Regions from separate parts of the Mesorhizobium sp. M2A.F.Ca.ET.046.03.2.1 genome, predicted to be linked through region 2. Evidence: riboswitches for the same ligand, from Rfam matches in the RefSeq annotation. Region 2 holds a riboswitch; each other region holds the start of a gene.
What was found. A riboswitch is a leader RNA that binds a small molecule or an ion and turns the genes downstream of it on or off. The one in region 2 is predicted to bind cobalamin.
Positions count from the first base shown of each region.

Region 1: another riboswitch for cobalamin. It lies ahead of EJ072_RS12235 (aromatic ring-hydroxylating dioxygenase subunit alpha); the one in region 2 lies ahead of EJ072_RS27145 (DUF1636 family protein).
Region 3: another riboswitch for cobalamin. It lies ahead of metE (5-methyltetrahydropteroyltriglutamate--homocysteine S-methyltransferase); the one in region 2 lies ahead of EJ072_RS27145 (DUF1636 family protein).
Region 4: another riboswitch for cobalamin. It lies ahead of bluB (5,6-dimethylbenzimidazole synthase); the one in region 2 lies ahead of EJ072_RS27145 (DUF1636 family protein).

Region 1 covers NZ_CP034449.1:2,583,441-2,591,162, reverse strand. The annotation lists gene EJ072_RS12260 (MBL fold metallo-hydrolase) at 1-366, shown strand, start outside; gene EJ072_RS12255 (DegQ family serine endoprotease) at 553-2,097, shown strand; gene EJ072_RS12250 (sulfite oxidase-like oxidoreductase) at 2,224-2,835, shown strand; gene EJ072_RS12245 (ferredoxin reductase) at 2,860-3,606, shown strand; gene EJ072_RS35940 (hypothetical protein) at 3,647-3,793, opposite strand; gene EJ072_RS12240 (hybrid-cluster NAD(P)-dependent oxidoreductase) at 3,884-4,984, opposite strand; gene EJ072_RS12235 (aromatic ring-hydroxylating dioxygenase subunit alpha) at 5,005-6,252, opposite strand; cobalamin riboswitch at 6,361-6,563, opposite strand; gene EJ072_RS12230 (DUF680 domain-containing protein) at 7,057-7,263, shown strand; gene EJ072_RS12225 (DUF680 domain-containing protein) at 7,333-7,569, shown strand; gene ugpC (sn-glycerol-3-phosphate ABC transporter ATP-binding protein UgpC) at 7,644-7,722, opposite strand, start outside.
Region 2 covers NZ_CP034449.1:5,699,152-5,706,873, reverse strand. The annotation lists gene EJ072_RS27175 (NADH-quinone oxidoreductase subunit E) at 1-668, opposite strand, end outside; gene EJ072_RS27170 (NADH-quinone oxidoreductase subunit D) at 670-1,860, opposite strand; gene EJ072_RS27165 (NADH-quinone oxidoreductase subunit C) at 1,870-2,475, opposite strand; gene EJ072_RS27160 (NADH-quinone oxidoreductase subunit B) at 2,480-3,061, opposite strand; gene EJ072_RS27155 (NADH-quinone oxidoreductase subunit A) at 3,052-3,417, opposite strand; gene EJ072_RS27150 (winged helix-turn-helix domain-containing protein) at 3,753-4,952, shown strand; cobalamin riboswitch at 4,983-5,186, shown strand; gene EJ072_RS27145 (DUF1636 family protein) at 5,226-5,651, shown strand; gene cobW (cobalamin biosynthesis protein CobW) at 5,654-6,691, shown strand; partial or broken gene EJ072_RS37035 (cobaltochelatase subunit CobN) at 6,709-7,722, shown strand, end outside.
Region 3 covers NZ_CP034449.1:1,295,361-1,303,082, reverse strand. The annotation lists gene EJ072_RS36585 (cold shock domain-containing protein) at 199-465, shown strand; gene EJ072_RS06265 (MucR family transcriptional regulator) at 631-1,092, opposite strand; gene EJ072_RS06260 (DUF982 domain-containing protein) at 1,334-1,636, shown strand; gene EJ072_RS06255 (DUF982 domain-containing protein) at 1,902-2,150, shown strand; gene metE (5-methyltetrahydropteroyltriglutamate--homocysteine S-methyltransferase) at 2,879-5,233, opposite strand; cobalamin riboswitch at 5,323-5,523, opposite strand; gene EJ072_RS06245 (HAD-IIA family hydrolase) at 6,279-7,052, opposite strand; gene EJ072_RS06240 (NAD-dependent succinate-semialdehyde dehydrogenase) at 7,541-7,722, opposite strand, start outside.
Region 4 covers NZ_CP034449.1:683,377-691,098, reverse strand. The annotation lists gene EJ072_RS03430 (MFS transporter) at 1-662, opposite strand, end outside; gene EJ072_RS03425 (TetR/AcrR family transcriptional regulator) at 783-1,376, shown strand; gene EJ072_RS03420 (hypothetical protein) at 1,507-2,487, shown strand; gene bluB (5,6-dimethylbenzimidazole synthase) at 2,488-3,213, opposite strand; cobalamin riboswitch at 3,256-3,433, opposite strand; gene EJ072_RS03410 (histone deacetylase family protein) at 3,549-4,475, shown strand; gene EJ072_RS03405 (exodeoxyribonuclease VII small subunit) at 4,479-4,730, shown strand; gene EJ072_RS03400 (DUF2277 family protein) at 4,769-5,035, shown strand; gene EJ072_RS03395 (pirin family protein) at 5,045-5,965, shown strand; partial or broken gene dxs (1-deoxy-D-xylulose-5-phosphate synthase) at 6,407-7,722, shown strand, end outside.

The DNA.
Region 1 (7,722 bases), 3.1 Mb from region 2:
AAGGCGGCCGACTATCGCATTCCTTCCGCGCCGCTGACCCGCGCGCTCGACGAGGGCGATGTCGTCGATCTCGGCGACCGGAAGTTCCGTGTGCTGCATCTGCCCGGACACTCGCCCGATTCCATCGCGCTCTTCGACGAGATCGACGGCCTCTTCTTTGCAGGCGACGCGATCTATGACGGCATGCTGATCGACGACCTGCCGGATTCCGACCGCACGGCCTATTGCCGCACCATGCAGCGCCTGCTCGACCTGCCGATCCGCATCGGCCATGGCGGCCACGGCCCGAGTTTCGATCGCGCCAGAATGCACGAAATTACCTCCTCTTATCTGCGCCGGCGGCAGCGGTTCGTGAGCGCTTCCTGAATTAAATCTTTGTAAGGTCACCGCAAAACCCTAATTCAGGCCATTCGGCGACCTAGATGCTTGTCTGTCGAGACGGCCGGCTGCCATGCACGGCGAGACAGGCAGATCCGGCCATCGGCACGTTGACGGACGCTTCCGTGGGAGCGCCCGCGACGCCGGATCAACTCTCGCCCGGACAGAACGACCATGTCACCATCAAGCATTCTTCGCAGACATCGCGTCGCCGCCCTGCTGGGCGTCGCGCTGATCATTTCGCCCGTCGTCGTCTCCTTTGCCCAGAATAATTCCGGCCTGAGCACGGTGGCCGCGACGACCCAGACCCCGGTCGCCGGCATCACGGCCCCGAACGGCTCCTTCGCCCCGGTCATCGCCGTCACCAAGCCGGCGGTTGTCACAATCACCTCGATCATGAAGGCGCAGCCACAGGCGGGTGATGACGGTTCGCCCCTCGGTGGCAATGTGCCGTTCGACCAGTTCTTCCAGCAGTTCTTCGGCGACCAGGGCATGCCGATGCCGCGCACGCCGCCGCAGCAGCAGGGGCAGCGCGCCGAGGCGCTCGGCTCGGGCTTCATCGTCGGCGCCGACGGCACCATCGTCACCAACAATCACGTCATCGACGGCGCAAGCTCGATCAAGGTGACGCTCGACGACGGCACCGAGCTTCCCGCCAAGCTCGTCGGCCATGACGCCAAGAACGATCTGGCGGTGCTCAAGATCAAGGCCGACAAGCCGCTGCCGACCGTCAAATGGGGGGATTCCAGCAAGCTGATGACCGGCGACCAGGTGCTGGCGATCGGCAATCCGTTCGGCATCGGCACCACCGTCACCGCCGGCATCGTCTCGGCGCGTGGCCGCGACCTGCATAGCGGGCCGTTCGACGATTTCATCCAGATCGACGCGCCGATCAACCACGGCAATTCCGGCGGCCCGCTGGTCGACGTCAACGGCAATGTCATCGGCATCAACACCGCCATCTATTCGCCCAATGGCGGCAGCGTCGGCGTCGGTTTTGCCATCCCTTCGGATCAGGCTGAGAAGGTCGTCGCCAAGCTGATGAAGGGCGGCGACATCGAATATGGCTATCTCGGTGTGCAGATCCAGCCGGTCACGCCGGATGTCGCCAGCGCCATCGGCCTCGAACATCCGGGCGGCGCGCTGGTTTCCCAGGTTACCGACGGATCGCCGGCGGCCAAGGCCGGCATTAAAACCGGCGATGTCATCACCGGCTTCGGCGGCCAGGAGATCAAGGATCCCAAGGACCTGTCGCGCGCCGTCGCCGATGTGTCGCCTGGCGTCAAGGAAACGCTCGATGTCTGGCGCAAGGGCAAGGCGATGCAGATCTCCGCCGATGTCGGCCGCAACGCCGAGGATCAGAAGACGGCGTCGAGCGGCAATGAAGGCAGCAGCCCGTCGGCCGAACAGGGCTTGCGCGTTCCCTCGCTCGGCCTCGGCCTGACCGACCTCACGCCCGATATCCGCGACCAGCTCAACCTTGCCGGCAACCAGCGCGGCGCGGTGGTCGAGCGGGTCAATCCGGACAAGGCGGCTTCGGTCGCCGGCATCCAGCCGGGCGACGTCATCGTCGGCGTCGACCAGACGCCGGTGAAGACGGCCAGGCAGGCCAACCAGGCGATCGCCGAGGCCGGCAAGTCCGGCAGGAAGTCTGTTCTCCTGCTGATCGATCGCGGTGACGCGCAGATCTTCGTCGCCGTGCCTTTCGCCGCCGGCTGAGAAGCGCTTCGACAGGGGCCTGCCGGCATCTCCGGCGGGCTCCACTCTCAAGATTTCTGTTGCCCCCCGAGGCGTATTCGAGAACACTCCCTACGGTCGATCGAATCCGGCACGAGGGATGTCTTGATGATCACGCGCGGCTTCTTTTCCGGACGGCGTCCCCCTTCCGACACCGATGCGCGCATTCCGCCCGGCCAGTATCTGGAGCAGGGTTTTCCCGTGCTTTCGGCCGGGCCGACGCCGCGCGTGCGCACGGAGGATTGGTCTTTCACCCTCAAGCACGGGCCAAAGCCGATCAAGAAATGGAACTGGGCCGAGTTCAACGCGCTGCCGCAGAGCAAGATGACGCGCGACATCCATTGCGTGACGGCCTGGACAAAATTCAACACGCCCTGGCAGGGCGTCATGATCGACGACATCCTCGCCGACGCCGGCATCGAGCCGCCGACCGCCTACACGCTGGCGCTGTCCTTTGACGGCTATTCCACCAATGTGCCGACCAAGGACCTCGTCACCGGCAAGGCGATGGTGGCGCTGCTCTATGAAGGCAAGCCGATCACGCCGGATCATGGCGGGCCGGCACGGCTATTGGTGCCGCACCTCTATTTCTGGAAGTCGGCCAAATGGGTGAACGGGCTGCAGTTCACCGAGCGCGACGAACCGGGCTTCTGGGAGCTTCGCGGCTATCACATGTATGGCGACCCCTGGCGCGAGCAGCGCTATTCCAGCGACCGGTGAGGGGCGACGCGTGAGCAGCAATCGATGAGCGCCGAGCCGTCGCCGCAATCGCCCTGGCAGGCAGCCACGATCACCCGCATCGAAAAGCGCACGCCGCGCGTCACCAGCTTCTGGTTCCAGCCGTCGCGGCCTTTCGCTCACCTTGCCGGACAGCATGTCGACATCAGGCTGACGGCCCCGGACGGCTACCAGGCGCGCCGCTCCTATTCCATCGCCTCGGCGCCAGAAGCAGGCGGCGGCGTCGAGCTGGCGATCGAGCGGCTGGACGACGGCGAGGTCTCGCCCTTCTTTCACGACGTGGCCGCCGTCGGCGACGAGATCGAGCTGCGCGGGCCGCTGGGCGGCCATTTCATCTGGGAGGAGAGCGACGGCGGGCCGATCCTTCTGGTCGGCGGCGGCTCGGGCGTTGTGCCGCTGATGGCGATGGTGCGTCATCGCACGCTGCGCAACACGGCGGTGCCCGTCGCGCTGGTGTTTTCGGCGCGGGTCTGGGACGAGGTAATCTTCCGCGACGAGCTGATCGGCCTCGACGACCGTCGCGACGGATTCGACCTGGTTTTGACGCTGACCCGCGAACCGGCGAGGCGGCCCTCCGATTATTCCCGGCGCGTCGACGCCCGCATGATGGCGCAGGCCGTCGAGCGCCTGCCCAAGACGCCAAGGCTCGCCTATGTCTGCGGCTCGAATGCGTTCGTCTCGGCCGCCGCCGACGCCTTGATCGGCGCCGGCGTTCCGGCGGGGATCATCCGCACCGAGCGCTACGGGGTTTAGATCATGATCCCGAAAAGTGGGTGCCGGTTTTCGGGAGGGATCATGCTTCAACAAAGAGCATGATCCCGGAAAGTGGGAACCGGTTTTCGGAAGAGATCATGCTCCAACAAAGAGCTGGATCAGGATGGCGATTCAACGGAAAATCATCCTGATCCGGCGCGCCGATTGCTCGGCGAGCCTTCGCCACGAGACGCCTCCGGGCACTGAACTTCTGTTCGGCAGGACAGCGGCCGGCGAGGGTGTTCCCGCAACGGCCCTTGCCTCGACCGACAAGCCTTCAGGCCTCGATGTCCAGCGCCGACAACGGCCTCGAACAGCAGGCCAGGATATAGCCGTCATCGATCTCGTGATCGAGAATGCCGCCATTGTGGCTCATCGAAACCTCGCCGGAGACCTTTTTCACCTTGCAGGTGCCGCAGAGACCGAACTCGCAGGCCGCCGGGATCCTGACGCCCGAAGCGCGCGCCGTCTGCAGCACGGTCTGTCCGGGGACGCATTCCGCATCGACGTTTGAAAGCGAAAAGCGGACCGGCGTCACCGCCTCGGCGAGCGGCTTGGCTTCGTCGCCGGCCGGCATCGCGAACGGCGCCGGGACTTCTTCCACGGCCGGCGCCGCGAAGCTCTCCTGATGGTAGCGGCTCATGTCGAAGCCGGCGGCCTCCAGCATCTGGCGCACGGCGCGCATGAAGGGGTCCGGCCCGCAGCAGAAGATTTCCCGCTCGCGGAAATCGGGTGCCAGAAGCGGCAGCCGGATCGCGTCGATGCGGCCCATATGGCCGAACCAGCCCTCGCGGCTCGACCGCTCCTCGATCATGAAGCCGAGCGACAGGCCGGGCATGCGGCTGCCGAGCAGTTCGAGCTCCTTGCGGAAGATGATCTCTTCCGGCCGCCGCGCGCAATTGACGAAACCGACATCGGTCCAGGGCGCGCAGTCGTTCAGCCAGCGCAGCATCGACATCATCGGCGTGACGCCGGAACCGGCCGAAATGAACAGATATTTGGCCGCTGGATGGCTGTGCAGCGAGAAATCGCCGGTCGGCCCGTAGGCCTTCACATGGACGCCGGGCTTCAGATTGTCGAACATCCAGCGCGTGCCGACGCTGTCGGCTTGCGCTTTCACCGTCACCGCGATCGAGAACGGCCGCGACGGCGAGGACGACAGCGTGTAGGTCCGCATCAGCGGCCCGTCGGCCGTCGGCAATTCCAGCGTCACGAACTGCCCGGGTTTGTAGCGGAACCAGGTCTGATTGTCGGAGCGGAAGGTGAACGTCTTCACCTGCGGCGCCTCGTCGCTGACGCCGATCACTTCCAGCACCTGCAGCCTGTCGTTCCAGGGCGCCATCTCGTCGAGATGGCGATAGAGGCCGAGATCCGTCATCGCGTTCATCTCCTTAGCCTTCAGGCGACGCTGCGCAACGCCGGGCGACCGCCTTCGGCAAGGCGCGGACCGATGAAGGAGGCGTACCACTCGACGAACTGGATGACACCGCCCTCATGCAACTCGGAATAGGGACCAGGCTCGTAAGCCGGCGACAGGATGCCGAGCGCGTTTTCCTCGACGATGCGGCGGTCCTGATCGTTGGTCTCGGTCCAGACATGGGTGAGTTCTGCCAGATCGTAGTCGACGCCTTCCACCGCGTCCTTGTGGACCAGCCATTTCGTCGTCACCGCGGTCTCGGTGGCGCTGATCGGCAGCACACGGAAGGTGACGGCGTGATCGATGAGGATGTGGTTCCACGTGGTCGGGTAATGGTAGTGCATCAACGTGCCGATGCGGTAGGCGGCGACGCTGGCGGACAGGTTTTTCGTCACGGCGCGTCTGCCGCTCATCGTGTAGCTGACGGCGTCGCGCAGCAGCGGCGCGCGCGTTGCGCGGTATTGCCCGGCCGGATCGATCCGGAACCGGCTCGGCAGACCCGCCGCCTCGCATTTCGCCCAGTGCGCAAGCATTTCCGGATCGCTGTCGGCGCCTTGCACACCTGTCACCGTCGGCGCTTCCGGAAAAGTCTTGCACAGTTCCGGATGGTTGCCGGCGCAATGATAGCACTCGCGGTTGTTTTCCCAGACGAGCTTCCAGTTGCCCTTTTCGACGATCGTCGATTCGAACGCGACCTTCGCCTCGCTCAGCCGGTGCGGCAGGACATAGGGTTCGATCATGGCGCGCATCGGCGCGAAGTCGGCCGGCTCTTTTGCCAGGCAAATGAAGATGTAGCCGCCGACGCTCTCGCAGGCCACGGGCTTCAGTCCGAACTGGCTCTTGTCGAAGCCGTCCGCCATCTGGCGCGCGAACAGCAGCCGCCCGTCGAGCTCGTAAGTCCACTGATGGTAGGGACAGACCAGCTTGGCGGCGGTGCCCTTGTCGGTGTTGCACAGGCGGCTGCCGCGATGCCGGCAGGAGTTGTGGAAAGCGTTGATCCTTCCCTTCTGGTCGCGGACCAGCACCACCGGATAATCGCCGATCTGAACGGTGATGTAGCTGCCTGGTTTCGGCAGCTCGCAATCATGGCCGATGAACAACCAGTCACGATGCCAGATCAGCTCCATATCGAGCTTGAAATAGTCGGGATCGGTGTAGAAGGGCTGCTCAAGCGAGTAGCCCTGCTTGCGGCTCTGCAGGAGCCTCAGCATGTCGTTGCGCGCATCCATGTCCTGTCCTCGCATCAAGGACTGAACTGGTGGTGATGGAGAAGAACGACCGCCACCGGCAGGGCCGGGCACGCGCCGTCCGCCTCTTGACCGCCCACCGCGATCAGTCGAGTTCAAAATGTCTCTGGCTGGTTTCCGGGCTTTGGAGTTGCCCTCGCGGGCGGTCGCAACACCTTCCCAGGCCCATGGCCCAGTGGTCTCCCGTTGCGACCTCACTCCACCACCGTTGCGGGGGCAGCGCCGGATTTCGACCGGCTTCCCAATTCTCCGCCTCGTCGCGACGAAGCGGCACCTGAGATGGCCTGATCTAACCACGACGGCCGGTTTCCCGTCGGCATGAAAACGACATCGCATCCATACGGCGCGACAATGGGCGGCGTGTTCACGTTGCCGATTCTCGTCCTTCTCGCCATGCCACCGGCTTCCAGGGGTGCTCCCGGACGAGGTTCGGGAGCGTCGTTGATGGTTAACAGTATCAAAAAGTGACTATTAGCAGATTCTAAAATCGAACCGAACGGTTCGTTTCTGTTGACGGTGCGTGCAGAACGCTGTGAACGTTGGCGCTCCGACACACTTGGTGAGCCAGCAGCATAAATCACATAAGTCATTGATTGAACTTAGCAAAAAAATGGTTGTAGGCATGCTTATGAAAACTTCAAGAGGCGGATTCATGGTCCAGACGAAAAAACTTCGTGATTGGAATCCCGCAGTCGGCTCACCCAAATGAGCGCTGTCCGAACGACGCGATTTCATTCCCAAGACACGCCGCTAGACGGACTGAATAAAAATACTGGAGTAGCAAAAATGAAAAAGATTGTTCTCACTGCCGCCGCCCTTCTGGCAATTTCCGGCAGCGCCTTTGCCGGTAGCGACAATTACAACGCGCAGGCTGCCAACCCGCCGGCCGCCACGGTCGACTCTTCTTACACAGCCTCGGTCCGCAAGTCCGAACCGGCTGAACAGAAGCCTGTCACCACGGGCGCCGACCGCAACCTTTTCGGTAACAACTAACAGCCGACTTCGAACGGCGACGGGTTTGCCCGTCGCCTCGGTCGGATCAGGAAATTCAGGAGTACTGAGATGAAAAAGATCATTCTTGCCACCGCGGCTCTCATGGCCGTTTCCTCGGCTGCTTTTGCGGGCAGCGACAATCACGGCAACAGCGGAGTCAACCAGCCGGCTCCCGCCGTGGATACGACCCGCACCTCGTCGATCGGCACCGACTCGCCTGTCTACAAGCTGCTGAATTCGTCCCGCGACGCGCAGAAGTCGGCTCCGCAGCAGGGCAGCGACCGCGACCACTTCGGCAATCGTTAACAGCCGACCGTGATTTGAAAACAGGAGCGGCGGGCCAGGGCCCGCCGCTTCTCTTTGCCGCAGCGGCTCTGCGCTCAGGCTGCCTTCGCCTCTTCGCGATGCAGCGTGAAGGAATGGCCGTCGGCGTCGAAAATATGCAGATCGCTGGCGCTT
Region 2 (7,722 bases):
TTGGCAGCCTTCGCGGCCGCCTTGGCTTCCTTGTCACGCGTCGACTTCAGGATCGCCTTTTCGCTGGTAAGCGTCTTCAAACCATCGGCCGGCTCGGAGCCATGGCGGCCGTTCTGCGGCCCCGGCTTGACCTCGGCGCCCTTGCCGGCGTCGTAGAGATCGATGATCTCGGCCAGCCGCTCAGGCGTCAGGTCCTCGAAAGTGTCCTTGAAAATCATGACCATCGGCGCGTTGACGCAGGCGCCGAGGCATTCGACCTCCTCCCACGACAGCGTGCCCTTGTCGTTGGTGTGGAACTGGTCGTGATGGATCTTCGAGCGGCACACATCCATCAGCGCTTCCGAGCCGCGCAGCATGCAGGGCGTGGTGCCGCAGACCTGGATATGCGCGCGCGTGCCGACCGGATTGAGCTGGTACTGCGTGTAGAAGGTCGCGACCTCGAGACCACGGATGCGCGGCATGCCGAGCATGTCCGAGATCGTCTCGATCGCCGCCTTGGTGACCCAGCCTTCCTGCTCCTGCGCGATCATCAGCAGCGGGATAATGGCCGACTGTTCGCGCCCCTTCGGGTATTTGGCGATCCACTGCTGCGCTGCCGCCGCATTCGCCTCGTTGAAGGCGAAGGTGGCTGGCTGGACGCTGGCATCTGCGAGACGACGAACTGACATTTTAGCGATCGACCTCACCAAACACGATGTCGAGGGAGCCAAGCACGGCGGTGACGTCGGCCAGCATGTGGCCGCGGCACAGGAAATCCATGGCTTGCAGATGCGCGAAACCGGGCGCGCGCAGCTTGCAGCGATAGGGCTTGTTGGTGCCGTCGGAGACCAGATAGACGCCGAATTCGCCCTTGGGCGCCTCGACGGCCGCATAGACCTCGCCGGCCGGCACGCGATAGCCCTCGGTATAGAGCTTGAAGTGGTGGATCAGCGCTTCCATCGAGCGCTTCATTGCGGCGCGCTTCGGCGGCACGACCTTGCCGTCGAGGTTCGACACCGGGCCTGCGCTTTCCTTGCCGAGCAGCAGATCGACGCACTGGCGCATGATCTTGGCCGACTGGCGCATCTCTTCCATGCGCACGAGATAACGGTCGTAGCAGTCGCCGTTCTTGCCGACCGGGATGTCGAAATCCATCTCGGAATAGCATTCATAAGGCTGCGATTTGCGCAGGTCCCAGGCGGCGCCCGAGCCGCGCACCATCACGCCCGAAAAGCCCCAGGCCCACGCGTCGGCCAGCGACACCGTGCCGATATCGACATTGCGCTGCTTGAAGATGCGGTTGCCGGTCAAAAGCGCATCGAGGTCGTCGATCGACTTCAGGAAAGGGTCGATCCACTTGCCGATGTCCTCGACCAGCTTCTGCGGCAGATCCTGGTGCACGCCGCCCGGCCGGAAATAGGCTGCATGCATGCGCGAACCTGAGGCGCGCTCGTAGAACACCATCAGCTTTTCGCGCTCGACGAAGCCCCAAAGCGGCGGCGTCAGCGCGCCGACATCCATCGCCTGCGTCGTCACATTGAGGATGTGCGACATGATTCGGCCCATCTCGGAATAGAGCACGCGGATCAGCTGACCGCGCTTCGGCACCTCGATGCCGAGCAGGCGCTCGGCCGCTAGCGCGAAGGCATGCTCCTGGTTCATCGGCGCGCAATAATCGAGCCGGTCGAGATAGGGCACGGCCTGGAGATAGGTCTTGGCCTCGATCAGCTTCTCGGTGCCGCGGTGCAGCAGGCCGATATGCGGATCGACGCGATCAACAACTTCGCCGTCCAGTTCGAGGACCAATCTCAAAACACCGTGCGCTGCAGGGTGTTGAGGTCCAAAGTTAATGTTAAAATTACGGACGGAGGTTTCAGCCATCGTGGCGCCTCAGTTTGCCTTCGCCTTCTCATCGCCGGGCAGCACATAGTCGGTGCCTTCCCAAGGCGAGAGAAAATCGAAATTGCGGAATTCCTGCTTGAGTTCGACCGGCTCATAGATGACCCGCTTGGCCTCGTCGTCGTAGCGAACCTCCACGAAGCCGGTCAGCGGGAAATCCTTGCGCAGCGGGTGCCCCTCGAAGCCGTAGTCGGTGAGGATGCGGCGCAGATCCGGATGGCCGCTGAACAGCACGCCGTACAGATCGTAAGTCTCGCGCTCGTACCAGTCGGCGCCGGGATAGACAGCGGTCAGCGACGGCACCAGCGTTTCCTCGTCGGCCTGGACCTTGAGGCGGATGCGCACATTCTGCTTCGGCGACAAAAGGTGATAGACGACGTCGAAACGCTTGGCGCGCGACGGATAGTCGGCGCCGCAAATGTCGATGATCGAGATGAACTGGCAGCGCACATCGTCGCGCAGGAAGGTCGCTACTTCGATCAGATTGCCCCGCTCGACCGAAACGGTCAGCTCGCCATAGGCAAGCACGGCTTCGCCGATGCGGCCGGAGAGCTTCTCGCCGAGATAGGTGGAGAGTTCGTTCAACGCCAGGGTCATCGGCTCACCGTTCGATCGTGCCGGTGCGGCGGATCTTCTTCTGCAGAAGGAGAATGCCGTAGAGCAGCGCTTCCGCGCTCGGCGGGCAGCCGGGCACATAGATGTCGACCGGCACGACGCGGTCGCAGCCGCGCACCACCGAATAGGAATAGTGGTAGTAGCCGCCGCCATTGGCGCAGGAGCCCATCGAGATGACGTAGCGCGGCTCCGGCATCTGGTCGTAGACCTTGCGCAGTGCCGGCGCCATCTTGTTGGTCAGCGTGCCGGCGACGATCATGATGTCGGACTGGCGGGGAGACGCGCGCGGCGCGACGCCGAAACGCTCCGAGTCATAGCGCGGCATCGAGGTGTGGATCATCTCGACCGCGCAGCAGGCGAGGCCGAAGGTCATGAACATCAGCGAGCCGCTGCGCGCCCAGGTGATCAGCGCTTCGGTCGAGGTGACAAGGAAGCCCTTGTCGGCCAGCTCATTGTTGATTTCGAGGAAGAAGGGATCGTCCTCCCCCACCGGCCTGCCGGTGTTGGGGTCGATGATGCCCTTGGGCTTCGGCGCGACGAGGGTGCCTGAACTGTCGTTCAATCCCATTCCAGCGCTCCTTTTTTCCATTCATAGGCAAAGCCGATGGTCAGCACCGCCAGAAACACCATCATCGACCAGAAGCCGAGCATGCCGAGCTTCGAGAAGGACACCGCCCACGGGAACAGGAAGGCGACCTCGAGATCGAAGATGATGAACAGGATCGACACCAGGTAGAAGCGGATGTCGAACTTCATGCGGGCGTCGTCGAACGAGTTGAACCCGCATTCATAGGCGGAAAGCTTTTCCGGATCGGGATTGCGATAGGCCACCAGGAAGGGGGCAATGATGAGCGCCAGACCCACGATCATCGCCACGGCGATGAACAGCACGATAGGCAGATATGAACTCAGGAGTGCGCTCATGCGGCGGCTTTCCTTCGGCGGGGTAGTTCACTTTGATTACAGCAACGAACTCTAATGCGGAAGCGTGACAGTTTAACCGCTGAACCGTTTTAAGGGAGCCCATGCTGCAACGCGGCGAGGGTTAGCGCAGCGGTTTCGGTGACGCAAGTCAAACCTTGTTCAAATCGCGGCCCTGGACGCCATATCGGAAGAAACTGGTCCGATCCGCTCCTGTTTGATTTCCTTCGCTTTTTACTCCACTTTTCTCTCCTGACATATCTCCCGCCATTTGCCTGCTAGCATGGCCGGAATCACCGGCTAAAAATCCAACGGACGATCGGGGCAAGGACAGCTTGATGAAGGAGAAGATCTCGCTCGCCATGGCCAGGCGCATTGCGCTTGGATCACAGGGGTTCAACGACCCTCGTCCCGCAGGGGTTCCGGATCGCCGGCACCTTGCGCGCGTGCTTTCGCGAACCGGCCTGTTGCAGATCGATTCCGTCAGCGCCGTGGTGCGCGCTCATTATATGCCGCTCTATTCCCGCCTCGGCCCCTACCCGCTTGCGCTGCTCGACAACGCCGCGGTCACCCGCAAGCGCGCGGTCTTTGAATATTGGGCGCATGAGGCCTCGTTCCTGCCTGTCGAGACCTACCCCTTGCTGCGCTGGCGCATGCAGCGCGCCGAGCAGGGCGAGGAGATGTATCTCGGCCTGGCCAAATGGGGCCGTGAGCGCAAGGAAATGATCGACGAGATCTATAGAGAGGTCGCCGATTGCGGGCCGATCGCCGCCTCCGACATTGAGGGCCATAAGGGCAATGGCGGCTGGTGGGGCTGGAGCGAGGCCAAGCACGCCTTCGAATGGCTGTTCTGGGCCGGACGCATCACCACCGCCTACCGGCGCGGCTTCGAACGCTATTACGACCTGCCCGAGCGCGTTTTGCCGCAGGCCGTGCTCGACCTGCCCGTACCCTCGGTCGAGGACGCGCATCGCGAATTGCTGCGTATCTCGGCCCGTGCCCATGGCATCGCCACCTATGGCGACCTCCGCGACTATTTCCGGCTGGCGCCCGGCGATACGAAGGACCGCATCGAGGAACTGGTTGAAACCGGCGAATTGCTGCCGGTGAAGGTCGAAGGTTGGGATAGGCCCGCCTATCTCCATAAGGACGCGCGAATCCCGCGCCGGATCGAAGCGCGCGCCCTGCTCGCCCCCTTCGATCCCGTGGTCTTCGAACGCACGCGCACCGAAAAGCTCTTCAACTTTCGCTACCGCATCGAGATCTACACGCCGGCCGAAAAGCGCCAATACGGCTACTACGTGCTGCCCTTCCTGTTCGGCGACCGCATCGTCGCCCGCGTCGACCTGAGGGCCGACCGGCCTGCGAGCATCTTGCGCGTCCACGCCGCCTATGCCGAGGCCGGCGCGCCACCCGAGACGGCAGCCCAACTCTTCGAGGAGCTGAAGCAGACGCAGGGCTGGCTCGGCCTTGAGGCGATCGAAGTGACGCCGGCCGGCGACCTCGGACCGGCGCTGGCCGACATCGCAGTGTCGTAGCCGCGCGTTGACAGGCGCCTAGCCGTAAGCCTAAATCCTGACCCAGACGGTCTTCTCCCGGCAAAGGGAGGAGCCAAGAGGGAATGCGGTGCGGGCCAAAACCCAAATCCGCGGCTGTCCCCGCAACTGTGAGCGACGAGCCCCGGCCGAAAACCACTGGGATGTTCCCGGGAAGGCGGCATCTGAGGCGACGACCCGCGAGCCAGGAGACCTGCCGTCTGAGACTTTAAGTATCCGAATGCCCGGCGGGTTTTCCGGGCAAGGAGCCTGGTTTTGGATCGCAACGGCAGTTTCCCGGCAAACATCGCGGACATTTCGTCCGAGCCCGACGCGTCGGACGGCGTGACCGTCATCGTCTGCTCATCCTGCCGCGACGAGACCGGGTCCGATGCGCATCCGCGCGCCGGCGCGTTGCTGGCCGAAGGCACGCGCCGTGCTGCATCGGGCGAAAACATCCGCATCCGCACCGTCGAATGCCTCGGCAACTGCAAGCGCCGGCTGAGCGCAGCACTTCTGCGCGACGGCTGCTGGAGCTACGTCTTCGGCGATCTGGAAACGACCAGCGGCGCCGACCTCGTCGCCGGTGCAAAGCTCTTCGCCACTTCGACCGACGGCCTGATCCCCTGGCGCGGCCGGCCTGATTCCCTCAAGCGCGGCCTGGTTGCCCGCATCCCTCCCCGCGACATGCTGAAGGACTGACCATGAACGCTTCCGTTTCCCGCGTGCCCTGCACCGTCGTCACCGGCTTCCTCGGCGCCGGCAAGACGACGCTAATCCGCAACCTGCTCGAGAACGCCAAGGGCAAGCGGCTGGCAATCATCGTCAACGAGTTCGGCGATGTCGGCATCGACGGCGAGATCCTGAAGGGCTGCGGCGTCGACACCTGCCCGGAGGAAAACATCGTCGAGCTCGCCAATGGCTGCATCTGCTGCACCGTCGCCGACGACTTCGTGCCGGCGCTCGACCAGATCCTGTCTCGCACGCCGAAGGTCGACCACATCCTGATCGAGACCTCCGGCCTCGCTCTGCCGAAGCCGCTTGTGCAGGCTTTTCAGTGGCCGACGGTGAAGAGCCGCGTGACGGTTGACGGCGTCGTTGCCGTGGTCGATGGCCCGGCGCTGGCTGACGGCCGCGTCGCCTCGGACATGGATGCCCTCCAGGCGCAGCGCGCCGCCGACGACTCGCTCGACCACGACGATCCTGTCGAAGAAGTGTTCGAGGACCAGATCGCCTGCGCCGACCTGATCATCCTGTCGAAGAGCGACCTGATGGATGCGGCGGGCTCTGAGCGCGCCAACGCCGTCATCGGCGAGCATGTGGCGCGCGCCGTGAAAATCGTGCCGACCGCGCAGGGCAAGGTCGATCCTTCGGTACTGCTCGGCCTCGGCCTCGCCGTCGAGGACGACATTGAGAACCGCAAGACCCATCACGACGACGAGCTCGACCACGAGCATGACGATTTCGATTCCTTCGTCATCGACATCCCGTCGATTGCCAATCCGGACGAGTTGGCAAAGCGCGTCGCCCTTGCCGCAGAGCAGGAAAATGTGTTGCGCGTCAAAGGCTTCGTCGAGGTCGGCGGCAAGCCGATGCGGCTTCTGCTCCAGGCCGTCGGCCCGCGCGTCAACCATTATTACGACCGCGCTTGGACAGCCGAAGACGAACGCCGCTCGCGGCTTGTCGTCATCGGCCTCAAGGGGCTGAACCGCCCGGCGATCGAGCGTATCCTCGCCGGCTGAGGGAAATCCGGACTGCGATGCATATCCTCGCCACAACATCCGCTTCGCTCGACGATCTCGCCGAGCCGATCGACCTCAGGCAGACGCCTGCGGATGTCGTGGCGCTGTCCTTCACCGACAGCGACCTCGCCGGCCTGGCCGCTGCTTGGAAGGCCGATGCCGCGCGGCTGCCCTCGATGCGGCTGGCGGCTCTTCGCGATCTTCGCCACCCGATGTCGGTCGATCTCTGGATCGACAGCGTCGCCCGCCACGCCAGGGTCGTCCTCGTCCGCATCCTCGGCGGCTATGACTGGTGGCGCTATGGTTGCGACCAGCTCGCCGCGGTGGCGCGCGAGCGCGGCATCAAGCTCGCGCTGCTGCCCGGCGAAAGTCATGACGAGGACCAGCGCCTGATCCAAGGCTCGACCCTGCCGCGTGCGGAGCTGGACGCCCTGCTCGGCTATTTCCGCGAAGGCGGGCCGGCCAATATGAGCGCACTGGTGCGGAGGCTGGCGCGGCTTGCGGGAGCGGATGCGGCGGTTGCCGAGCCGGTCGGCGTGCCGAAGGCTGGGTATTATCAGCCGGGAGTTGGTGTCGTTGAGAAGCCGAACCTTTCAGTGGTCGGCGATCCTTCGCCCCCCTCTCTGTCCTGCCGGACATCTCCCCCTCAAGGGGGGAGATCAGCCGTCACCAGCCTCGGCGCCTTTTCTTCGTCGGCATCAAAAGAGCCATCTGCAACGTCTGCGATTGGCGAAGCCGTCAATGACAGAGCAATCTCCCCCTTGAGGGGGAGATGTCCGGCAGGACAGAGAGGGGGGCGACGGAACTCGACGTCGACAATTTCGCCGTCATCCCAATCCTCTTCTACCGCTCGATGCTGTTGGCCGCCGATGTCGCGCCGATCGATGCGCTGGTCGACGCACTACGCTCGCAGGGCATCGCGCCCGTGCCGATCTTCGTCTCCAGCCTGAAAGACCCGGCGTCGCTCGCCTTCGTCGAAACCGCCCTCGCCTCGCTGCACCCCGCCGCCATCATTACCGCCACCGCGTTCG
Region 3 (7,722 bases), 3.0 Mb from region 2:
CAGGCGGCCGGGAAGCCCGGTGTTTCCGAAGAAACGCGTCTCAAGGCCACACTGGGAGAAGGTCCAAGAGGTCACCGTCTCTCAAGTGCTGGAGGTCGGTAATCAGACCGCGAAACTCAGCTACGTACGCGTAGCGCTGGAGAGCCCGCCGCCGGACGAGTGCCCAATTGGAGAGCGAGGGCACGGTAAAGTGGTACAATCCGCAAAAAGGGCTTCGGCTTCCTTGCTCCTGAAAACCGTGAGAAGGATATCTTCGTTCATGCCACCGGGCTGACCCGCTCAGGACTGAGCACGCTGATGGAGGGTCAGAAGGTGTTTGTCCAATGCGGGCAGGGCAAGAAAGGCCCGGAGGGTCGGAGCATCCGCTCGCTAGACCCATGCGTTGGTCGAAGACCGAAATCGCGTCTTAGACAAAGAAAAAGCCCGCTGCCGGGAGGAGGTGGCAGCGGGCTCGATTTCGAATGAGACACGGGAGGAGGTGCGCCCCATTCAGCGTCGGCACCACATCTGGGAGGAGTAGATGGCCGACAACATGATCATACCGATAGCCGCCGATATTGCAATGCACAAATCATCTCTCGCAGGTGCGAAATCATGCCGCATCGGCTTGGTCGATCGTTAAAAGTGCAGTCAGGCTGCGCCATTCTTGCGGGCACGCTTGGCAGGTGCCGACGTTTCCGGTTCCTTCGGCTTGCGGCCCAGACCCATGGTCTTGGCCAATGCCGAGCGGGCCGCAGCGTAGTTTGGCGCCACCATGGGATAGTCCGCCGGCAGCCCCCATTTCGCGCGATATTCGTCGGGCGTAAGGCCATGGTGGGTAGCCAGGTGACGCTTAAGCGACTTGAACTTCTTACCGTCCTCAAGGCTGACAATGTAATCGGGTGTAACCGATTTTCTGATCGGTACGGCAGGGTTGAGAGGTTCCGACTTTTCTGGTGCTGCACCACCGGCAGTGGCTTTCAATGCGATGTGGATCAGGCCGATAAGCCCAGGCAGTTCACTGACGGGAACAGGATTGTTCGAAACATAGGCTGAGATGACATGGGCGGTGAGTTCGATAAGGTTATCAGCTGTCTCAGTTTCTTCGGTCATGAAAACGCTCCTGCGGACTTAGACTAGGCGTGGGGAATCAATTCATAGCTTAATAGTGACGGCCGCCTTTGATGGCAACCAAGCCATTGCACGATCTGTTCGCGGATCGCTACACACCCGGCCGCAGTCGCAGGATAACTCTTCAACCGTCATCGTCCTGACAACACCGCTGTGCCATGGTTGTGCCGCGTCGATGCGGCGCCTCTTCACCCAAATTTATTCGGATAGTTCGGAGAAACGAATGAACGCTAAGGCTTTCAGCAACCCCCTTTTCGTGAAGCGCGCAACGCACATCATCCAAGAGATTGCCGGCCTTGCGGATGCCATCGATTTTCTCAATGAATGGCCTGAAGATCGCAGAGACATGATCCACGAGATCGCCCTGAGGGCATGCTACGATGCATACGATGGGCGCAAGCCGGTAAGTACGGCTCGCAATGCCTTTTTCGGCTTTGCGAAACGGGTCGACATATTGGAAGATCCAACCTCGGCGATGAAGTGGATTGCTGCCTGCAGATCGGGCAGTGGAAAAGTGCAGGTGTAGACCTCGACGACGTCTGGCAAGGCGCGTCAAACAGTGCACTATTGTCCGAGTTTCACGGCTAGACCGCGCGAATGAGAAGCAGTTCCTCACCGCCGACTACAAAAGTGCAGATCGCACGCAACCTGACTATGGCCAGACGCAGCTCATGGCGATCGCTTGGTCGTGAATGGCCAGCCTCAGTGGTGCAGGTGCATCGGTCGCGTTCGACTGAGTAAAGAAATACGACCGGGGCAGTTTGCCGCATAGTGGCTGTGGAGGAGGGGGGATGACCGGGTTGATCAGATTTGAGAGGCCAGTCGTTGTTCAGGTCAGCCGCCGCAGCTCAGAGCGCATCGTGGTGGACGTCAACGACGCGGCCGCTATCTTGCTGCGGGATCTGCATAATGAGACCGATAAACGCAGAATAGCGATGGACGTCTGTCTGCAGGTGTTACGCGGTAAGACCCATGCGCCAGCCGCTCGACGAGCTTTCGTCGCAGCCGCGCTCGAAGCACGCATTCTGCGCAACGATTGAGATTTATGACGCCGCTCATGAATTTCGGCCCTCTGCGCATCGCTGTTGGCCACGGTCCGAACATCCCTGCCGGCATCCGCCAGGAGCAAGCCAACCCCGTTACTTCCGCAATGGCTTTCCTGGTCGCGCGTGGGATCTTCCAACATCAAAACACAAGGGGTCCGCCAGCCAAGCTGCGGTCGTTCGGCTTCGCCTGCGCGGCGATCGTAATTGGAGACAGAGGCAGACGGGCCATTGAGCGAGAGTTGGCCGACTGCAGATGGCGGAGCGTCGATACTGTCACGATAGTCAACAGAAGTGCCGTTTGAACCTCCCCCCAGATTAGCCCTGCATCCGGTTTCCCGGAACACCCTTGGACCGGCCCCGCGTGATCGCCGATGCCTCTCCCGATGGTCGCCGATGTCGGAACGGAGGTTTCGGCGATCGCATCGGAAAGATGATAGTGATATTGGACTAGCTTAAATCCGGAGTAGTCCGAAACCGCTGGGGGTCAGCCGTCTGATCTCTGGCCGGCTCATTTGAGGGCCGGCCTGCTTCGATCGCCCGCCAACGCCCGCCTTCGGAACAGCTGGCGTGGCCGCGCCATAACAAGGCCCGACCAGACCAAGCTTACGGAGGCGCTTCGGTCGGCGGCAGGTCGATTTCTTTGGGTGAGCCGGATAGCCTCCTCAACCTACTTCGCCCGGGGTGCAGCGTCGCCGCTCACCGCCGGCAAGTGTCACCGAGTCCTACGCCGTTTGCGCTTTTTCCCGAATTGCGCGTGCCGCAGCCACCATGTTCACCAGGGCAGAGCGGACCTCCTCCCATCTGCGCGTTTTGAGGCCGCAGTCGGGATTCACCCACAGTTGGTCATCCAACAATCGATCGCGCGCAAGCATGATGAGGTTGGAAATCTCGCCCACTTCCGGGACCCGCGGCGAGTGAATGTCATAGACGCCAGGTCCGATATCGTTCGGATACTTGAAGGTTCGAAGCGTATCGAGCAGTTCCATCTGCGAGCGCGAGGCTTCAATGGAGATCACATCCGCATCCATTGCGGCGATAGCGTCCACGATGTCGCCGAACTCGGAGTAGCACATATGGGTGTGGATCTGGGTCGCATCCTCGACGGCCGTTGAAGCCAGCCGGAAGCATTCGACGGCCCAGTCGAGATAGGCCTCCCAGTCGGCCTGGCGCAGCGGCAAGCCCTCGCGCAGTGCGGCTTCGTCGATCTGGATCATCTTAGCGCCGGCCTTTTCAAGGTCGCTCACTTCATCGCGAATGGCGAGCGCGACCTGACGGCAGACGGCTGAGCGCGGAAGGTCGTCTCGGACGAAGGACCAATTGAGGATCGTCACGGGACCGGTAAGCATGCCTTTCACCGGCTTCAGCGTTAGCGACTGGGCATATCGCCACCAATGTAGTGTCATCGGATTTTGTCGCGACACATCTCCAATGATGATCGGGGGTCGCACAAAGCGCGAGCCATAGCTTTGCACCCACCCGTGTTGCGTGAAGGCGAAGCCGCAGAGCTGCTCGGCGAAATATTGCACCATGTCGTTGCGCTCGAATTCGCCGTGGACCAGCACGTCGAGTCCGATCTCTTCTTGCCAGCGAACGGCGGCTTTTATCTCTTTCTTCAGGAACGCTTCATAGTCGACGTAACTCAGCTGGCCTTTGGCATGAGCTGCCCGCGCCTTGCGAATCTCGGCTGTTTGCGGGAAGGAGCCGATCGTCGTGGTGGGGAAGGGGGGCAAGCCAAACACGTCGGCCTGAAGCTTGGAGCGGCCGGCAAATGCGCTCTTCCGGCGCGTCATGCCGACCTTGATCCTGGCGACCCGGCCTTCGACGAGCGGATCATGCACCTTGGCGGATGTCGCGCGAACGGCGGCAGCCTCAGCCGACGCCTCCAGTTCGGCGGCCACTGCGTCCCGGCCTTCGGCCAGGGCACGGGCGAGCACGACCAGCTCGTCGGTCTTTTGCGCTGCGAAGGCGAGCCACGACCTCACATCCGCATCGAGTGCCGTCTCCAAGTCCAGGTCGATCGGCACATGCAGCATCGAGCAGGACGGGGCAATCTCCACCCGCTCCAGCGGCCAACCGGCGACGATCGGCTTGATACGGTCAAATATCGCAGGCAGGTTCGCGCGCCAGACGTTGCGGCCGTCGATCAGCCCGAGCGAGAGCACAAGTTCCTTCTGCGCGAGCCGGCCGACGGCCTCCAACTGCTCTGGAGCGCGCACGAGATCCACGTGCAGTCCCGCCACGGGCAGAGAAATTGCGGTCTCGAGATTGTCTCCCAGCGATCCGAAATAGGTAGCGACCATGATCTTCAACTCGGGTGCTGCTTTCGACAGCCGGGAGTAGGCGAATTGGAGCGCATCCCGTTCGTTGGGAATCAGATCGAGCACGAGCGCCGGCTCATCGATCTGCACCCAATCGGCTCCCGCGAGCTTTAGCCTCTGCAGGAGTTCCTCGTAGACGGGCAGCAGCCGTGGCAGGAGCGCGATAGGGTTGAAACCTTCCTCAGGTGACTTCGCCAACTTGAGAAAGGTAACCGGTCCAAGCAGGACCGGGCGAGTGTGGATGCCGAGCGCCTTGGCCTCGAGGAAATGATCGACCGGTTTCGCCGACGAGAGGGCAAAGCTCTGATCGTCCCTGAGTTCCGGCACAATGTAGTGGTAGTTGGTGTCGAACCATTTGGTCATTTCCATCGCGGCAAGGCCCTGCCCATTGGCCGCAGGCTCGTCACCGGCAGGTCCACAATCCGCGGCCTGACCTTGATTGCCGCGCGCCATGGCGAAATAGATATCGAGTGGGACCTCGCCGTCAGTCCAGGCGTATCGTGCCGGAACGGCGCCGACCATGGCGACTGTGTCGAGCACGTGGTCATAAAGCGAGAAATCGTTGGACGGGATTTTCGACACGCCGCGATCGTGCTGCTCCCTCCAGCTAGCGGCACGCAGCGTCTTCGCCGTCGCGAGCAGATCGGCAGCGCGAGATTTTCCGGACCAGTAGTTTTCAAGCGCGAATTTCAGTTCCCGCCGTCGACCGATACGCGGCACGCCGAGCGTTGCTACAGGAATTCGTTGAGAGACAGTCATGCCATACCCCGATGGTTGGGGCGGGGGACAAGGAACCCGCGAATAGGCGGCACGAAGCCGAGCTACCGCGACCACCAGACACCCCGCCCGTGGACGTTGTTCGTCGTGGCAGGTCTCCTGGCTCGCGGGTCAAAGCCTCCGCCCGTCTTCCCGAGGCCGTTCGCCTCAGTGACATCAATGGGCTTGGCTCGCCGCTAACAGTTGCGGGGGCAGCGCCGGCATCGCACCGGCTTCCCTCTTAGCTCCGCTACGGCAGTGCCGCGCGAAGAACCATGACATGCGTACAATCACAGCCGCTTCGATCCTTGTCAATACCATATAACGAGATGTTTATGTGATTATGCGAGTAACACCTTGCGCTGATCGGTCTCTTTCGCCCAAAGCCGCTTACGAGGGTCGGGTCGGTCGAAAGGCATTCAGCGCCGCCCCGTCGCGCTCGAACTGCGCTCCACCGAAGTGCTTCAGGGTGTTTGCCGACTGGCCGGCCGTCGACGCAAGTGCCCGTTCGCCTTCCACAAACATGGGGGTCATCGGGTGCACTCACTTTTGGCCCGAAATCGAATTCGTCATGTCCGGACAACCAGACGAATGAAAGCGCGATGGCTTCCGTTTGATCGGCGCTCGTTGGAGGCGGCGCCCCTATTGTTGGAACGGCGTGATCATCAGGTGGTGCCTTCTCGGGTCGGCCGCGTCGCAGTGCTCTTGCACAGAGAACGCATCGTCGTGCCAACTGGGAAAATCGTTAGGAACGATGCAATCGCTCTGAAAGCATTGTGTGACATTGCGGACATCGTCGACGATCCGACAACGGGCGCACCCAATCACCGGATCAATTCCGGTGCGATCGCTGGAACGTGCAGAACCAAAGCAGTGAAGCTCACAATGAACTTGCTTGCCCTACATGGGTGCACTTCGACTAAGTTGTCACGCTTATCACTTCTTTTCTGGATGCGGGCCGGCTGTTCCTCCCGATCATTGCCCAGGTTGACGGCCGGCATGCGGAACGTAGAGGAGCGTTCGGTCTTCGTGTAGGGGTGCGTTCGGCTTATTGGTTCGCTATGATTTGGCCCAGATCGGCAAGGCACTCGACCACGTAGTCCGGTCTGAATGGAAACCGCTCTATGTCTGCCAGCTTGGTCACACCAGTAAGCACAAGGGCTGTTCTCAGGCCCGATTCCAGCCCCGCGAGCACGTCGGTATCCATGCGGTCCCCGACCATGATGGTATCGACAGCTCGAACTCCCAGCCGGTCGAGCGCGTCGCGCATCATGAACGGGTTCGGCTTCCCGACGAAATAGGGCTGACGGCCGGTGGCCTTCTCGATTAGTGCCGCGACAGCCCCGCACGCCGGATGGGAGCCCCGCTCGGTCGGGCCAGTGGCATCCGGGTTGGTGGCGAGAAAGCGCGCGCCCTTCGCCACAAGCTCAGCGCCAGTTGCGATCTGCTCGTAGTGGTACGACGTGGTGTCTCCGAGGACCACGAATTCGGGGGCAAACTCTGTTATTCGGCAGCCTGCCTGCCGCAGGGCCTCGACCAGACCGTGGTCGCCGATAACATAGGCAGTTGATCGGTGCTTTTGCAGCGCCATGAACCGCGCGGTGGCGAGCGCCGATGTGTAGATGTGCTCTGGCTGCACGGCGAAGCCAACCGCTCTTAGACGCTCGGCATGATCTTCTGGCGTGAACCGCGAGTTATTGGTGAAGATCTGAAAGGGCTCACCCTTGGCGACTAGCCCGGCAACATAGCCGACCGAGCCAGAAATCGGTTGGCCGCCCCGGACCAGGACCCCGTCCATGTCGAGCAGATGCGCTATAATCATTGGATCTCAACCCTCAATGTCTTTCGTGCATGCGCGGCCTGGGCACGTCTTGTGTCACTGAATCTTCTCCAGGCGAGAATGCCGGCGACTGTACCGATTCAGAGCGATGCGCGAAGGGGGCTCAGTGGGCCGTGCGGCAATAAGGAGGTTGCGGCGTAAACGTTTCGGTGCGCCAATTCGCCGTGCGGACGTCTTGCATCGTCGGGTTGACTACCTTCGCTGTCTCAGCGCACCTGATGCACAATCGCCTTCTTAGTTGCAGCAGACACCGGCCTGGCGAGACGTGCCGCGGTATGCATCTAGACGCCCAGCTACGTTGAAACCCCTCTACAGCGAGGAGGCAAGGTGCACCTGCGGACGGTAGGTTGCTCACCTATCCAAGCTTAAGGCGCGCAGGCGGGGGCACTGAAACGACCCGAAGCGGTCCGCGCTCGAATCATCTCTTTGGTTTGATCGTGCGCCGCCCGAGGTGTCCATCCAGATAGAGATCAGATGCCGCCCATGCAGAGGTATTTCATTTCGAGGTAGTCTTCGAGCCCGTGGCGGGAACCCTCCCGCCCGATGCCGGACTGCTTCATGCCGCCAAAAGGCGCCGCTTCCGAAGACATACGCCCCGTGTTGATGCCAACCATGCCGTATTCCAATGCCTCGGCAACGCGCCAGACACGCT
Region 4 (7,722 bases), 2.4 Mb from region 2:
AGCGCGAAGGTGATAATCTGGACCGCGCGCAGGCGGATCGCCGAACCGGTCGCGCCATGTTCGGCCGGGCGGATGGGTGGTTCGGAAGAGCGCTGCAGCAGGAATGCCGCCGAGCCCAGCGCAAGCAGCAGTGTGCTGACGACCATGCCGGCTTCGGGAAACAGCGCTGCGCTCAACCCCACCGACAGTGAGGCGCCTGCGACATAGACCAGCTCGTCGGCGGCCGATTCGAAGGCGAAGGCGGTGTTCAACTCCGGCCGATCGTGAAAGATCTCGGTCCAGCGCGCCCTGACCAGCGCCGGGATGCTGGGCATGGCGGCGGCGAGCAGGGCCGAACCGAACAAGGTCCAAGCCGGCCAGTGCCGGTTGGCCGCGATAATCAATGTCGCGAAGGCAAGCGCCGAGACAAGCGTCATGGGTGCTGCGATCGTCGTCTGGCCGCGGCGGTCCATCAGCCGCGATACCTGCGGCGAAAGAAAAGCGTTGACCAGCGCATAGGTGGCCGAGACGGCGCCGGCCAGCCAATATTCGCCATGCGTCTGCGACAGCATCGCCACGATGCCGATCGGTGCCATGGCGATCGGCAAGCGCGCGACGAAGGCGGCTGTGGCGAAGCCTTTCGTGCCAGGAGCCCGAAAGATGTCCGCATAGGGGTTTCGCATGATCCTGCTCCTCGACAAGGGTGCATACCACAATTACATACGTTGCGTATGAATGTGAGATAGTTCATACGCCGCGTATGTAAATTGGCATACGAAGCGTATGTGAATAGGGCCAGAGCCATGCACAGACCGCGCAAGGAGATGATCGCCGAGACGCGCGCCAAGCTGATCGCGGCCGCCCGCCACGCCTTCGGCACGGTCGGCTATGCCGAGTCCTCGATGGACAATTTCACCGCGTCGGCCGGCCTCACGCGCGGCGCGCTCTACCATCATTTCGGCGACAAGAAGGGGCTGCTGCAGGCCGTGATCGCCGAGATCGACCGCGAAATGGCCTTGCGCGTCAACGAGGTGGCCTCGAGGGCGCCGACGCGCTGGCAGCATTTCGTCGACGAGTGCACCACCTATATCGAGATGGCGCTGGAGCCGGAAATCCAGCGCATCATGTTCCGCGACGGCCCGGCGGTGCTCGGTGACCCGGCGCAGTGGCCGAATGCCAGCGCTTGCATCGCCTCGATGACCGACCACCTGACGAAGCTGCAGGAAGAGGGCGTGGTCGTCACCGATGTCGACCCTGAGACAACCTCGCGGCTGATCAATGGTGCCAGCAGCCAGGCCGCGCAGCGCATCGCCAATTCGAATGATCCGGAAGCCACCTCGAAGAAGGCGATCGCCGCCTTCAAGCAACTGCTCGAAGGCTTACGCCAAAAGCCCTGAGGCACGCTTGGGTAACCAAGCCACCGCGTTGTGCACCGGTTTCGGGCCGGTGCAACCCTGCCGCGATTGACAATCTATGGGGCGAGCGCATCCTCCTGCGCCATCTCTTGGGGCGTGGAGAGTCGGGGCCATGTGGGACTTCAGCATTGGCCGGTCTGTGTCCATCATGATGCGGACATGGCCGTTCATCGTCTTTCGCATGATCGTCTATTTCGGCATCACAGTCGCCTACATCATGGCGACCGGCACGGGCGCCAGCGTCGGCTACGGTGTCGGTCATATCTCGACCGATCCGGATGGACCGATGTCCTTTGCGCTGTGGGGTGGCGTGGTCGGCTTCGGCATTGTGTCGATCGCCGTCTACTGGATCCGCGAATACATCCTTTATGTGCTGAAAGCCGGCCATATCGCCGTCATGGTACATCTGATCGACGGCCATGACGTGCCCGACGGCCAGGGCCAGATCGCCTATGCCAAGGAAGTGGTCAGCCAGCGTTTCGCCGAGGCCAACATCCTTTTCGTCGTGGACCAGCTGGTCAAGGGCGCCATCCGCGCCATCACCGGCCTGATCGGCGGCGTTGCCGCCTTCCTGCCCATTCCGGGCCTGAGCGGCCTAGTCAGCTTCATCAACACGGTGATCCGCCTGTCTCTGACCTATGTCGACGAAATCATACTCGGCTACAACATCCGCATCAATTCGAACTCGCCCTTCGAGACGGCCCGGCAAGGCGTCGTGCTGTACGCCCAGAACGGCAAGCACATGGTCAAGAACGCCGTCTGGCTGGCTGCGATCATGTGGGGCGTTTCTTTCGTGATTTTCCTGTTGATGCTGGCGCCTGCCGCCGCGATCCTCTGGGTCATGCCCGGACAGCTTGCCGGCTGGGCCTTCGTGCTGGCCATCGTCTTTGCCTGGGCCTTCAAGGCGGCCTTCATCGAGCCCTTCGCCATCGCCTCGCTGATGCAGGTGTATTTCGAGACCATCGAAGGCCAAGTGCCCAATCCAGAATGGGACAACCGCCTCGCCGAGGCGTCGTCCAAATTCAGGGAGCTGCGCGACAAGGCGCTGGGCTCCTTCGGCGGCTCGCGCTGGGATACGCCCCGGGCCGCTTGATCACTGCTGGCGACCTAGCCTTGCAATCGCCGATTTGAGCGGCGCCTCGCCGGCGCCGCGAAACGTCTCGCTCATCACCAACTCGGGCAGCGGCAGGCGCTTGCCCCAGCCATGCGCTTCGAGGTCCGGCTTCGGCGCGAATGCCGAGACGCGGCCGACGCAGAGATAGGCGATCGGCGTGACATGCTCGGGGATCGACAGAAGCTTCTTCAGCGCCTCCGTCTCGATGATGCTCACCCAGCCGACGCCGACGCCCTCGGCGCGTGCCGCCAGCCAGAAATTCTGCACCGCGCAGACGGTGCTGTAGAGATCCATCTCCGGATTGTGCCAGCGCCCGAGCGGTGAGTCCTTCGACCGCTGCCGGTCGCAGGTGATGCAGAGATTGAGCGCGCTTTCGCAGATGCCTTCGAGTTTCAGCTTCCGGTAGAGCGCCTGCCGTTCCGCCTCGATCGCCGGCAGTTCCTGCTCGCGCGCGGCGAGGAACAGGTCGCGCACCTGTCTGCGCCGCTCGGCATCACGGATGACGATGAAATTCCACGGCTGCATGTAGCCAACAGACGGCGCATGGTGCGCGGCGGTGAGAAGCCGCGCCAGCACACAGTCATCCAGATTGTCGGGGACAAAATGGCTGCGCACGTCGCGCCTGGTGAACATCGCCCGGTACACCGCGTCGCGCGCCAATTGGTCAAAGTCGTCGCCACACGCGGCGATCGCTGCTGCCGTCATCGCTTTTCCCCTTGCGACAAGCAGTCCCCCGCCTGACCAAGCGGAAAACCATGTCTGCCGGGCCGGTCTTCTGGCTCGGGATCGTCCCGCTCCGGCGCCTTCCCGTCATCGACAGTGGCATTTGCCGGCGCGGTCCCCCTCACAGCGTTGGGCACGCCACGGAATAAAACCGTGTTCCCGATTCTCCCGCGTCGCGGGCACCAGGCAGCGGGACGACCTTACCGCGAAGTTCGGCACCCGCCAATGGCGCGGACGACATGGGCTGGCGCAATTTCCCCAGCCATTCGGCTTTTCAAACATGGTCATTACGGCCGCGGGTGCCTAGATTAGGCGCCATGGCCACCCGTCTCTACACGCACCCAATCTTCCTCGAACACCTCACGCCGCCCGGCCACCCCGAGCGGCCTGACCGCCTGCGCGCCATCGAGCGCGTGCTGGACGACGAGGCGTTTTCGGCGCTCGACCGCGTCAAGGCGCCGGAAGGCGATGAGAAAACCATCGTCTATGCGCACCCCGAGACTTTCGTCGAGCGCGTGCGTGCGGCGATCCCCCGGACCGGCATCGTCTCGATCGATGCCGACACCAGCGCCAGCCCGAAAAGCTGGCAGGCCGCGGTGACGGCGATCGGCGCGGCCAACGCGGCGGTCGACGACGTCTTCGAGGGCCGCGCCTCAAATGTCTTCGTCGCCGCCCGCCCGCCGGGACATCATGCCGAAAAGGCTACGGCGATGGGTTTCTGCCTGTTCAACACGGCGGCCATCGCCGCCCGCTATGCGCAGAAGAAGCATCAGGCCGAGCGCGTCGCCATCGTCGATTGGGACGTCCATCATGGCAACGGCACGCAGGACATCTTTTGGGACGACCCGTCGGTGCTCTACTGCTCGACCCACCAGATGCCGCTTTACCCGGGCACCGGGGCGAAGAGCGAGACCGGCGCCGGCAACATCGTCAACGCGCCGCTCGCGCCGCGGACCGGCAGCGACATGTTCCGCGACGCCTTCCTGTCGCGCGTGCTGCCGTCGATCGATGCGTTCGCGCCGGACCTGATCATCATTTCTGCCGGCTTCGACGCGCATCACCGCGATCCGCTGGCCGAGATCAATCTGACCGAGGACGATTTCGACTGGGCGACCGGCCAGTTGATGGAACGCGCCGGCCGCCACAGCTCCAACAGGCTCGTCAGCCTGCTGGAAGGCGGCTACGATCTGCAGGGACTGGCATTTTCAGTCGCCGCCCATGTCGGGCGGCTGATGAAGGGATAGGGTATGGCAGTGGAAGGCAATGAGGACGTCAAGGCGATGAGCTTCGAACAGGCGCTCGACGCGCTGGAGAAGATCGTCGACGATCTGGAGCGCGGCGACGTCCCGCTCGACCAGTCGATCAAGATCTATGAGCGCGGCGAGGCGCTGAAGGCGCATTGCGACCGACTGCTCAAGGCGGCTGAGGACAAGGTTGAGAAGATCAGGCTGTCGCGCGACGGCAAGCCGGTGGGAACGGAGCCGCTCGATGCGGAATAGTTTGGGTGGGCAGAGCAAGCAGGTAAGGAGTTCAAGCCATGTGCCGCAACATCAAGACCTTGGCCAATTTCGAGCCGCCGGCGACCAATGACGAGGTGCATGATGCAGCGCTGCAATTCGTGCGTAAGCTGAGCGGCTCGACGAAACCGTCCAAGCGCAACGAGCATGCTTTCTATCACGCCGTGGAAGCGATCGCCGCCGCCGCGCGCGAACTGATCGATTCGCTCGAAACCAGCCAGGAACCGCGCAATCGCGAGGAAGAGGCCGCCAAGGCGAAGGCCAGGTCGGCGTTGCGCTTCGCCTAAGGGATAATCATGAGCTTTTTTCCCGGAAACGACCCTGAGCCCGGCGATGCCTTCGCCTGCGACCAGATCGAGCTGATGGTCATCCCGAACGCCAAGGACATCGGCGGCTTCGCGGTGCGCCGCGCCTTGCCGACGGCAAAACGCCGCCTGGTCGGGCCGTTCATCTTCTTTGATCGCATGGGCCCGGCCATCCTGCGCGCCGGCCACGCGCTCGATGTGCGCCCGCACCCGCATATCGGGCTCTCCACTGTCACCTATCTGTTCGACGGCAAGATCAGGCATCGGGATTCGCTCGGCACCGAAATGGTAATCGCGCCGGGCGACGTGAATTTGATGACCGCCGGGCGCGGCATCGTTCATTCCGAGCGCACCCCGGAGGAACTGCGCGGCGCGCCGATGTCGGTCTCCGGCCTGCAGACCTGGCTGGCGCTGCCGGACGGCAAGGAGGAGATTGCCCCGGTGTTCGCCAACACGTCGGTGGCCCGCTTGCCTGAGATCGATGCCGGGGGCGTCAGCGGCCGCATCGTCATCGGCGAATTCTCCGGCCTGCGCTCGCCGGTCGCGACCGCATCGGACACGCTTTATGCCGATCTGCGCCTGGCGGCGGGCGCCAGCGTGCAAATTCCGGCCGATGCCGAAGAGCGCGCCATCTACACGCTGGAAGGCGACGTCTCGATCGCCGGCGATGTTTTTCCGGCCGAGCGGCTCCTTGTGTTCAAGCCGGGCGAGGAGATCGTCGTCTCCTCCGAGCGCGGCGCGCATTTCATGCTGTTCGGCGGCGCTTCGCTCGGTTCCCAGCGCTACATCTGGTGGAATTTCGTCTCGTCCTCGAAGGAACGCATCGAGCAGGCCAAACAGGAATGGAAGACTGGCCGCTTCGATATCGTTCCTGGCGATGAGGAAGAGTTTATCCCGCTGCCTGAGGGTTAGTTCTCGAGCACACAGAATTTTTAACGGCTCGGATATGCGTTTCTAGGTGCATGCCTTGGCGATTGGCCGAAACGTCCCTTGCGTCGTCATCCTATGGCGGAGCAAGGAGCGAAGCGACGCGGCGCAGACCATAGGATCCATGCCGTGACTTCCAAGCGTTGCAACGGTGCAGAATTCTGCTCCGCTGCGCTCTTCGGCCAGAGTCACGGCATGGATTCCAGGGTCTCCGCGACGGAGCTTCGCTCCTGCTTCGCCCTGGAATGACGACGTTGGGGGGGCTTCCGCCAATTCCAGCCGTTTTCGATGGCTTGCCAAAACAAGCAGCGCCACGCGTCACTGGCGCGCATTTACATTCGCCCGGCGGCGGCCTATGCCGCGCATGATTAAGGCGCAATCTGCTGGTAGCGCCGTGTTCGATCAATTGAGGCAGGACGCGCCCGAGTGAAGCCAGACACGCCGCTGCTCGACAAGGTCCGCATCCCGGCGGACCTGCGGAAGCTCGATGAGGGGCATTGCCGCAGCTTGCCGCCGAACTCCGCGCCGAGCTGATCGACGCCGTTTCGCAGACCGGCGGCCACCTTGGCGCCGGTCTCGGCGTGGTCGAGCTGACGGTTGCGCTGCATTATGTCTTCAACACGCCGGACGACCGGCTGATCTGGGACGTCGGCCACCAGGCCTATCCGCACAAGATCCTGACCGGCCGCCGCGACCGCATCCGCACGCTGCGCCAGGAAGGCGGCCTTTCCGGTTTCACCCGGCGGGCCGAGAGCGAATACGACCCATTCGGCGCCGCACATTCCTCGACCTCGATTTCGGCCGGTCTCGGCATGGCCATGGGACGCGACCTGTCGGGTGGCCGCAACAATGTCATTTCCGTCATCGGCGACGGCTCGATGTCGGCCGGCATGGCTTTCGAGGCGCTGAACAATGCCGGCGCGCTCGATGCTCGCCTCATCGTCATTCTCAACGACAACGACATGTCGATCGCGCCACCGACCGGCGCCATGAGCGCCTATCTGGCCAGGCTTGCCTCCGGCAAGGCCTATCTAGGCTTACGCGATTTCGGCAAGAAGCTGACATCCTATCTCGGCAAGCGCGCCGACCGCGCCATCACCCGCGCCGTCGAGCATGCGCGCGGCTATGTCACCGGCGGCACCCTGTTCGAGGAGCTCGGCTTCTACCACATCGGCCCGATCGACGGGCACAATCTGGAGCATCTGATCCCGGTGCTGAAGAATGTGCGCGACAACGGCAAGGGCCCGGTGCTGATCCATGTCGTGACCCAGAAGGGCAAGGGCTACGCGCCTGCGGAGGCCGCGGCCGACAAATATCACGGCGTCAACAAGTTCGACGTCATCACCGGCGCGCAGGCCAAGGCGCCGGCCAACGCGCCCGCCTACACCAAGGTCTTCGCCGAGAGCCTGATCCAGGAAGCGCGCGAGGACGAGCGCATCGTCGCCATCACCGCCGCCATGCCGAGCGGCACCGGCCTCGACCTGTTCGGCGAGGTGTTTCCGTCCCGCACCTTCGATGTCGGCATCGCCGAGCAGCACGCGGTGACCTTTGCCGCGGGCCTCGCCACCGAAGGCTACAAGCCTTTCGCCGCTATCTATTCGACCTTCCTGCAGCGCGCCTACGACCAGGTCGTGCACGACGTGGCGATCCAGAAGCTGCCGGTGCGTTTTCCCATCGACCGCGCCGGCTTCGTCGGCGCTGACGGCGCCACCCATTGCGGCGCCTTCGACACGACCTTCCTC